Regions from separate parts of the Pedobacter sp. AC163 genome, predicted to be linked through region 2. Evidence: riboswitches for the same ligand, from Rfam matches in the RefSeq annotation. Region 2 holds a riboswitch; each other region holds the start of a gene.
What was found. A riboswitch is a leader RNA that binds a small molecule or an ion and turns the genes downstream of it on or off. The one in region 2 is predicted to bind S-adenosylmethionine.
Positions count from the first base shown of each region.

Region 1: it holds a riboswitch for S-adenosylmethionine, as region 2 does, so the genes downstream of both, ACZZZK_RS00345 (SusC/RagA family TonB-linked outer membrane protein) here and ACZZZK_RS01475 (O-acetylhomoserine aminocarboxypropyltransferase/cysteine synthase family protein) in region 2, are expected to answer to the same signal.
Region 3: it holds a riboswitch for S-adenosylmethionine, as region 2 does, so the genes downstream of both, metH (methionine synthase) here and ACZZZK_RS01475 (O-acetylhomoserine aminocarboxypropyltransferase/cysteine synthase family protein) in region 2, are expected to answer to the same signal.

Region 1 is NZ_OZ409872.1:85,796-88,962, reverse strand. It holds gene ACZZZK_RS00350 (peroxiredoxin family protein) at 1-1,140, opposite strand, end outside; SAM riboswitch class I at 1,269-1,369, shown strand; gene ACZZZK_RS00345 (SusC/RagA family TonB-linked outer membrane protein) at 1,711-3,167, shown strand, end outside.
Region 2 is NZ_OZ409872.1:318,409-321,575, reverse strand. It holds gene ACZZZK_RS01480 (homoserine O-acetyltransferase family protein) at 1-440, opposite strand, end outside; gene ACZZZK_RS01475 (O-acetylhomoserine aminocarboxypropyltransferase/cysteine synthase family protein) at 501-1,832, opposite strand; SAM riboswitch class I at 2,124-2,234, opposite strand; gene ACZZZK_RS01470 (hypothetical protein) at 2,427-3,167, shown strand, end outside.
Region 3 is NZ_OZ409872.1:2,517,933-2,521,099, reverse strand. It holds gene ACZZZK_RS10815 (hypothetical protein) at 1-414, shown strand, start outside; gene ACZZZK_RS10810 (Bax inhibitor-1/YccA family protein) at 455-1,198, shown strand; SAM riboswitch class I at 1,488-1,593, shown strand; gene metH (methionine synthase) at 1,758-3,167, shown strand, end outside.

The DNA.
Region 1 (3,167 bases), 230 kb from region 2:
GATGATCATCGTTGGAAAAGAAAGGAAATTACTTAGTCCAGGAAGTGATTCTGCAACCTGTTTTTTATCCGGTTTGCCTGCGATCACCTGATCATATTCAATGCCGAACTTATCGCGAAATCTTCCCAATGCTTTTTTTACATAAGCCGAATCCAGTTGCCGCTCATAATGAATCCCAATAACTTCAACGCCACGACTGCGATTTTCCTTGTACCATGGAGCGATAAATGCTGCCTCATCTACACAATTAGGGCACCAGGTTCCGGTAATCGTCAGGATCACAACCTTATTTTTAAATTTCTCATCCTTCAACGAGATCTTCTTTCCATTAACATCCGGAAGAGAAAAGTCAAGCGTTTTATACCCATCTTTTAAAAAAGTTAATTTGGTCGCATCCGGGAGGGCCGCATTTTGATTTTGAGTTCCGGTGAAGGGCGTATTCCCCCTGGCACTCACTACTTCTCCCACAATTTTACCGTCTTTTGAAAATGTGCCTTTGTAGTAAGCAGGGCTCGAACCGATGAAACCGGAAAGATAAAAATGGTTTCCATCAACACTGCCTTCAAGATAGCGGGAATCGCCGGTAATGCGGAGAAATGTACCTGTAATTTTATTTCCGGCCTGCTTAAAAAGTCCTACCGCATTTTCACTTTTGCCATTCTGTAACTGAAAAACAATATCGTATTTTCCAGAAAAATCTGCATCTGGTGCCTGGCCGCTGGTTGCAAACCGATATTGCTTTGCTTTACTGGCATACACAGGCAGTGGTTTTCCAGATCCATCCTGTCTCTTCAATACGCCGACAAGTGAATCTTTCTGGATTTTAAAAGCAAGAACATTGTCGAACTGATCCAGGTTAATCAACAATGAATCTCCTTTCCTTTTTACAACTCCCCCGTCGAAGCGCTCATCGGCATTTAAAAAGCTGAGAAAGGGTTGATCACCGTTTCTATTTTTAATTTCAAAATTAAATGGTACTTCAACACCGGGTTTGAGATTAAAGACACCTCTCCAGATTCCATCTGCCCGAAAAGATTTCGGAGATTCGACACTATTGCTTTTGATTTCATTTTTTGATTGCGCTGATGAATTATGTAGGAAAAGTCCTGCTACAACTATTAAAATATATTTTATTTTCATGGGATGCTGATCAATTAATAGCGCAAATGTAGGCATGATTAGCCTTAAGAAAAAAATATTTCAATAAAATCTATAGAATTACTAGACAATATGATTTTTCTATTATCTTTGCGCCAGTTATTTTAAAATACTTATCAAGAAAGGTGGAGGGAATGGCCCTGCGAAACCTTAGCAACCACCCTTAGGTATGGTGCTAATTCCATCCCGGAAAGTCCGGGATAGTTAAGTCAGTTGAAGGCCAAATCATTGTTAATGAATATGAGAGCACTCCTGATTTATAGGAGTGCTTTTTTTTATAAGCGGATTGCTACAATTGATAAGTGTTGATCTATCAGAAAAATAAATTAAATGGAAAAAACTAACGAGCAAAAATCAATTTACGCATGCATTTCAAACCGAAGTAAAAGAGACCGAATGCGAACGGGTATTTGTATAGACTAAAGTTAGCAAATACCACAAAAACTTAATTTTCATTATCAGTGTGTTAAAAAATTCGTCAAAAGCGGAGTGGAAGAGCTTTGCCAAAATTTCGCGACATCATCCCTTAATTAATCATCAACAATATCTATTATGTTCAACAAGATTAAGCTTCCGGCAATATTATTTCTGCTATTGCTTTCCCCATTCGTACGTGCACAAAACATCTCCATATCAGGCACGGTTAAAAGTTCATCAGGAGAAACTCTGCCCGGCGTTTCCATTTTTGTAAAAGGTACCAAACAGGCAGTAACAAGTAATGCTGCCGGCAGTTTTACCATTACGGTAACTGGCAAAAGCACATTGGTATTTTCTTATATCGGCTTCGCTACTAAAGAAGTGGAAGTATCTGGTGATACACAGGTGCTCAACGTGGTTTTAAATGATGCGGATAACGCTTTAGATGAAGTTGTGGTTACCGCTCTGGGCATATCGAGACAAAAAAAATCGTTGGGTTATGCCGTACAGGAGCTCAAAGGTGAGAGCTTGACTGAAGCGAGGGAAAGCAACCTGGTAAATGCGCTGGCAGGTAAGGTTGCCGGCGTGAGGGTAACCAATAGCCAGGGCGATATGGGTTCTTCCCGCATAGTGATTAGAGGAGAAACTTCTATTTCTGGCAATAACCAGCCGCTTTTTGTTGTGGATGGTATACCCGTGGATAATTCGCAACTCAATTCCGCTGGCGCAAGAGATTACGCAAATACAATTTCCGATATCAATCCAAATGATATAGAATCGATCAGTGTGCTTAAAGGCCCGAACGCAGCAGCGTTGTACGGCTCAAGGGCAGCGGCCGGAGTAGTTATTATCAAAACAAAATCCGGAAAATCGAAAAAGGGTTTGGGGGTCAGTTTTAACTCCAATGGGGTTATTGAAAGTTTACTTACACTGCCAAAGTACCAGGATGTTTTTGGTCAGGGATCAGAAGGCAAGTTTAGCTACGTAGATGGCAAGGGTGCCGGAACGAATGACGGTGTGGATGAAAGCTGGGGCCCGAGAATGGATGGCAGGCTGATTCCCCAGTTTTTTTCAAAAGGAGTAGCCGTTCCATTTGTAGCCAATCCAGATAATGTTCGTGATTTTTTTGAAACTGGCTATTCTCTTTCCAATGGCATTGCCGTTGAAGATGCCGGAGAGAAATTTGATTACCGCTTATCCTACAACAATCTAAAACAGGTTGGTGTGGTGCCTAACTCCGGGCAGGACAAGAATTCGTTTGCCCTAAACACAACTTTGAGGATTACGCCAAAGCTAACTCTAACAGCGAATGCAAATTACAGTAAACTTGGTTCTGACAACTTACCAGGAACAGGCGGTTCCAGGTCGACCAGTACCATGCTTCAGTTTACCTGGTTTGGCAGACAGGTAGACATTAATCAATTGAAAAACTACCGGGATGAAAACGGAAACACTTTCAACTGGAACAACAGTTACTACAGTAATCCGTACTGGGTGGCCTATGAAAATACAGTATCCCAAAACCGGAACAGGATTATCGGAAACATTGGCCTAAATTATAAAATTACTGACGGTCTTAACTTTAACTTCCG
Region 2 (3,167 bases):
CCTCCTAATGAACCGCCAATTAATAATTTGATGTTTCCAATGCCTAAATGATCGGCCAATAGTTGGTGAGCAGATACAAAATCGCGGATAGTAAATTGTGGGAATGATAGATAATAAGGTAAACCGTTTACAGGATTGGTACTTAAAGGATTGGTTGTTCCGTAGTTCGAACCCAAAACATTCGCACAAATGATATAATGTTCTTCCGGATTAAACAAAGCATTTTGCCCAAACAGACCTTCCCACCACTCAAAAACATCGTCATTTGCGGTTAAAGCATGGCAAACCCAAATTACGTTATCTTTTTTGGCATTTAATTTTCCATAAGTTTGAAAAGCGATTTGCAAGTTTCGAATTTTCTTGCCACTTTCTAACTTAAACTGTTTGGGATAATTATACACCCCAACCTCTGAAGAGGTCTTTGAACTTCTATCGGTCATATTATTGACTGTAAATTTTTAAACATGTTTTGTTGCAACCCTTTCGAGGGATGGATAGTATTAGGCTTGTAAACTTTCAGCAGTTGCGTGAGCGCTGATAGTAGCAAAAGCCTGCTCAAAATCTGCTTTAATGTCATCGATATGCTCAATACCAACTGAAACCCTTAACGCATTTGGTTTTACACCTGCAGCTAATTGTTCCGTTTCACTTAATTGTTGATGTGTGGTTGCCGAAGGCTGAATAATCAGCGTTTTAGCATCGCCGACATTTGCTAAATGAGAAACCAGTTTTAACTGATCTATAACTTGGGTTGCATTTTCCTTGGTGCCATTTAATTCGAAAGATAAAACACCACCGAAACCATTGCTCAAATATTTTTTTGCCAGATTATTGTATTTGCTGCTTGCTAAACCTGGATAATGAACTTCTTTAACAAGCGGATGATTTTCTAACCAGGTGGCCAACTCCAAAGCATTATCTACATGGCGTTGTACGCGAAGAGATAACGTTTCTAAACCTTGCAATAAAAGGAATGAATTGAAAGGCGAAAGGGCAGGACCCAAATCTCTTAAACCCTCAACTCGAGCACGAATGATGAATTGAATGTTACCAAATGGGCCGCCGATGCCGAAAACATCATTAAAAACCAATCCATGATAACCTTCTGATGGCTCGGTGAACTGCGGAAATTTTCCATTGCCCCAATTATAATTTCCACCATCAACAATTACGCCTCCAATGCTGGTTCCATGTCCGCCAATCCATTTTGTTGCAGATTCTACTACGATGTTAGCGCCATGTTCCAAAGGTTTAAATAAATAACCTCCAGCACCAAAAGTATTATCCACGATGAAAGGAAGATCGTATTTCTTCGCAATTGCTGCGATCTTCTCAAAATCAGGAATGCTGAAAGCCGGATTTCCAATGGTTTCTAAGTAGATCGCTTTTGTTTTCTCTGTTATCTTTTGCTCAAATTCTTCAGGCACATCTGGATTTGCAAAATCTACATGGATGCCCAGGCGTTTGAAAGCCACCTTAAATTGATTGTAAGTTCCTCCGTAAATATGTGTTGAGGAAACAATGCTATCTCCCGCTTCTAAAATATTATGTAATGCAATAAACTGTGCCGCCTGACCAGATGCTGTTGCTAACGCTGCAACTCCACCTTCCAACGCCGCAATTCTTTTTTCAAAAACATCAGTCGTTGGGTTCATTAAACGAGTATAGATATTGCCAAATTCTTTTAAAGCGAAAAGATTAGCGCCATGTTCGGCATTTTTAAATCCATAAGAGGTAGTTTGATAAATTGGAACTGCTCTTGATCCTGTGGTTGGGTCTATTTCCTGGCCAGCGTGTAACTGTAGTGTTTCAAATTTATATGAAGTTGACATAATTCTAAATGATTGATTAAATGAATGTTGAAGATTGATTTCAAGCTTATGGTTATAAAATTTATCACCATAAATCAAGATAATTTTGTAGGGCGTATCCCGATCTATCGGGACCTTCCAATTTGAAAAAGAAACAAAGGAGGAAGATTTTTAAATTACTGTATGCAACAGCACATACAAGTAATCGCCCGCATATCACAACAAATCAATGAAATAGAAGAGTTCTCTACCTGATTGAGGTTTAGCTGAGGTTCGCTTTGCGATTGAAGATTTAGTATTTTCATCAGTTATAATTTATATCTCCAAATAACACCATGTTACTTGGTCAGGAATTGGCACCTTCTCTTTCTGAGGGTTGCCAGTGGGTCACGGAGCCAGTCTCTCGCCACTTCTTTATAAATCAATCCGATTAAAGATTGACTTTTATTCAGTTGTTCACCAAATAATATTTCAAATATCTAATTTAATTTCGAAACAACAAAATTAAATTCTGATAATTTGTTAAGTGCTTGTGAATCAAATTCGTAATTTTAATTTGAAATCATAAAATAAACTTAACCTTAAAAATTTTATGTTTGTCATACCTATCTAATCATGATGAAAAAAATAAAATCTACTTCCTTAGTACTGCTAATTGCAATATCAGGATTAACAGCTCAGGCACAATTCGGGGGATTAAAAGACAAACTATTAAAAGTTGGAACGGCACAAGGTGCTAAAGCTCTTGGTGTTGATAAATTTTTAAAGCAACCCGCTGCCATTACTACAGCATTTGAAGATGTAAACCGCGAGGGTGAAAAAATGCCTGATTTTAATGCTAAGGCAAAATTTCAGCCGCTATATTTACTGCCTAAAAACCCTGATGGAGGTTTCGTTTTGTGCGAGGGATTTTATGAAATGACAAATAAGAGCTACTGTTTAAAAGCCGGAACTTTTGCACCTTCGAAAGGGGATGGCTACATGTTTGCTCCTGTTTTAGGTCCGAAAGAAGAGATTGTGGTTGCCATTTTAAAGAGCGCAGAAAAACATCCAGAGGTGGAACAGCATGATATTCAAATTTTGCTTTGGACGATTATTGCCAGAACAAAATTTGCTGATTATGCAGGTACAGTAAAGCTAACAGCATTGAAACTTTTAACACCGAAACAGTTAACCCAACTGGAAGGCGGTGCCTTAGGTATTTTACCTTTCGATGTAATGGAAAAAGCTAAAGATCAGCTTCCCTCAGGGATTAAAGCTGTTTTCGAGGCTGAAAACAATATCCGTCAACTGGTTTCTTCTGGCAACTATACCTATGCCGATATGGAAAAATACGCCATTATTGCAGGTATGGCG
Region 3 (3,167 bases), 2.2 Mb from region 2:
TCGAACACCCTTTACATGAAGGTTTTGTATGCTGATTATGATCGCAGTTATGCCATTATCGAATTTATCGGCGAATGGAATGATGCAATTAATAATGATATCATGTTACTTAAACGTGATATTTTAGAATTGATGATGGACGAAGGGATTACCAAATTTATTCTTATTGGCGAGAACGTTTTAAATTTTCACGCATCTGATGATAGCTATTATGAAGAGTGGTTTCAGGAAGTAGAAGATGGATGGATTGTTGGCGTAAATTTTCAAGAACACGTTATTTCCGAATTTAAAGACAATAATATAGATTACTATATCAATTTCGGAGGAGCTTTTGACAATCTGCCGTGGCGTACACTTAAACCGCTACAGTTCTTCAAAAAAGTTGAAGAACTCTTGACAAAAAGATTAAACTAAATTGTTATTTTTAAAATCATTTAAATACACAAAATTAAAAATGGAACAACAAAATTATAATTATCAAACCAATAGTGTCTTTGTACAGGAAAACTCTGTATCGAAGAAGTTTTTTGCAAACGTATTCCTGTGGATGTTTGTAGCGTTGGCTTTATCCACTCTATCTGCTTTTTATATTTCAAACACTGAATCGGCCTTAAGATCTTTAATCGATTTTGAAACTGGAAGAAGAACTGCGTTAGGTTATGTGGCCATGTTTGCGCCACTTGGGCTAGTTTTAGTAATGGGGGCTGGCTTTTCCAGACTATCTTATGGCGCCTTGTTAGGTGTATTTGTCCTGTTTTCTGTGTTACTGGGCGTAAGTTTGAGTTTCATTCTCTTAATTTACACTGGCACCTCGATTATAACTTGTTTTGCTGCAGCCGCAGGGATTTTTGGTATAATGGCTGTTATGGGTTACACAACAAATATAGATTTGAGCAAGTTCGGCCCAATTTTAATGGTTGGTGTTGCCGGTTTATTTATAGCCAGTATTGCAAACATGTTTATCAAAAGTGAACAGTTTAGCTTAATTATGGCATTTGTTGGTATTGCTGTTTTTACAGCATTGACTGCATACGATGTTCAAAAAATTAAAAGAATTGGAATGGGAATTGAAGAAAGCGGAGAATCAATTCCATCTGCTGATACAAAGAAATTAGCTATAATGGCAGCCTTGTCGCTATACCTTGATTTTATAAATATCTTCCTTTTCTTGCTACGCATTTTCGGAAGTAGAAAATAATGAGCAAGTTTTTGGTAATCATATTCTTCATTTTAGTTGGCGGCATTATCCAGGCAATTACTGTGACTTATATTACAGATCATATCTTTATTAGTTGTTTGCCTAGTGCGTTTTTGATGGGATATTTGATTATCTACTACAACAAAAGATTCGGAAAAAGGGAGGCTGTTTAAAGCACTCAAACAAAACAATATTCTTAAGGCTGTGCAAATTTGCATGGCCTTTGTAATTTTATTTGGCAGCAGAGCGATAATTTTTGGAATTGATGTTGCTTTGTTGCATTTTTGTACGCTTATTAAGAAAGACGGAGGGATTAGACCCAACGAAGTCTTAGCAACCTGTGACCACACAAGGTGCTACATTCTATCCCGATTTTAATCGGGGGCAGATAAGTTTAGGATTACGATTCTCGTACCAACTTTTTAAATAAGCTTTTTTAGTACTTAGTATATAGTCTTTAGTATTTAGATAACAAATGCCAGATTACATATTGAGTTGAAATGTAGTTACATCTCGTGTCGAATGTCTTGATACTCGATACTAACTACTAAATACTAGTATGAGCATAAGAGAAGAATTAGAAAAACGTATTTTAGTAATTGATGGTGCGATGGGTACCATGATTCAGCGTTATACTTTAACCGAAGAGGATTTTAGAGGGGAACGTTTTAAAGATCATCCGTGTGATGTAAAAGGCAATAACGATTTGCTCAACATCACTCGGCCTGATATTATTAAAGCCATACATCTTGAATATTTAGCCGCTGGTGCGGATATTATCGAAACCAACACCTTCAGTACACAAAGAATTTCCATGGCTGATTACCAGATGGAAGATCTTTCTTATGAGTTAAGCTTTGAAGGTGCGAGGGTGGCAAAAGAGGCTGCTACTGAATTTATGGCTGCAAATCCTGATCGGAAATGTTTTGTTGCAGGCGCAATAGGGCCAACCAACAGAACCCTTTCTATGTCGCCAAATGTAAACGACCCAGGTTTTAGGGCGGTTTATTTCGACGAACTGGAAGCAGCATACTATGAACAGGTTCGCGGTTTGGTAGATGGAGGTTCTGATGTGCTTCTCATCGAAACCATCTTTGATACACTAAATGCAAAAGTGGCCATTGTGGCCATTAAAAAATATGAAGAAGTAGTTGGTCGTAAGCTCGAAATTATGATTTCTGGAACCATTACCGATGCTTCTGGAAGAACGCTTTCTGGTCAAACAGCAGAAGCTTTCTTAAATTCGGTAATGCATGCAAAACCTTTAAGCATTGGTTTTAACTGTGCTTTAGGGGCAAAAGAGATGCGTCCGCACATCGAAGAGCTGGCTACCAAAGCGGGTTGTTACGTTTCTGCTTATCCAAATGCCGGCTTGCCGAATGAATTTGGTGCTTACGACGAACAACCACATGAAACGGCTCACCTGGTAGACGATTTTATTCAATCTGGTTTTGTAAATATTGTGGGTGGCTGTTGCGGCACCACTCCTGATCACATTGGCTGCATTGCAAAGAATGCTAAAAAAGCTTCGCCACGGAAATTGCCAACTATTGAGCCTTTTATGCGCTTAAGCGGATTGGAGCCTGTAACGATAACGCCGGAAAGTATTTTTGTAAACGTTGGTGAAAGGACAAATATCACCGGATCTCCAAAATTTTCGAAGTTAATTTTAGGTGGCGATTACGAAGCGGCCTTAGCTGTTGCGCTACAACAGGTAGAAGGTGGAGCACAGATTATTGATGTGAACATGGATGAAGGTATGCTCGATTCGGAAGCTGCCATGACGAAGTTTTTAAATCTGATTGCCTCCGAACCGGATATCGCCAAATTACCTATCATGGTCGATTCCTCTAAGTGGTCGGTGATAGAAAATGGATTGAAATGTTTGCAGGGGAAAGGAATTGTTAACTCTATTTCGCTTAAAGAAGGCGAAGACAAGTTTCGTGAAAGCGCCCGCAAAATTATGCAA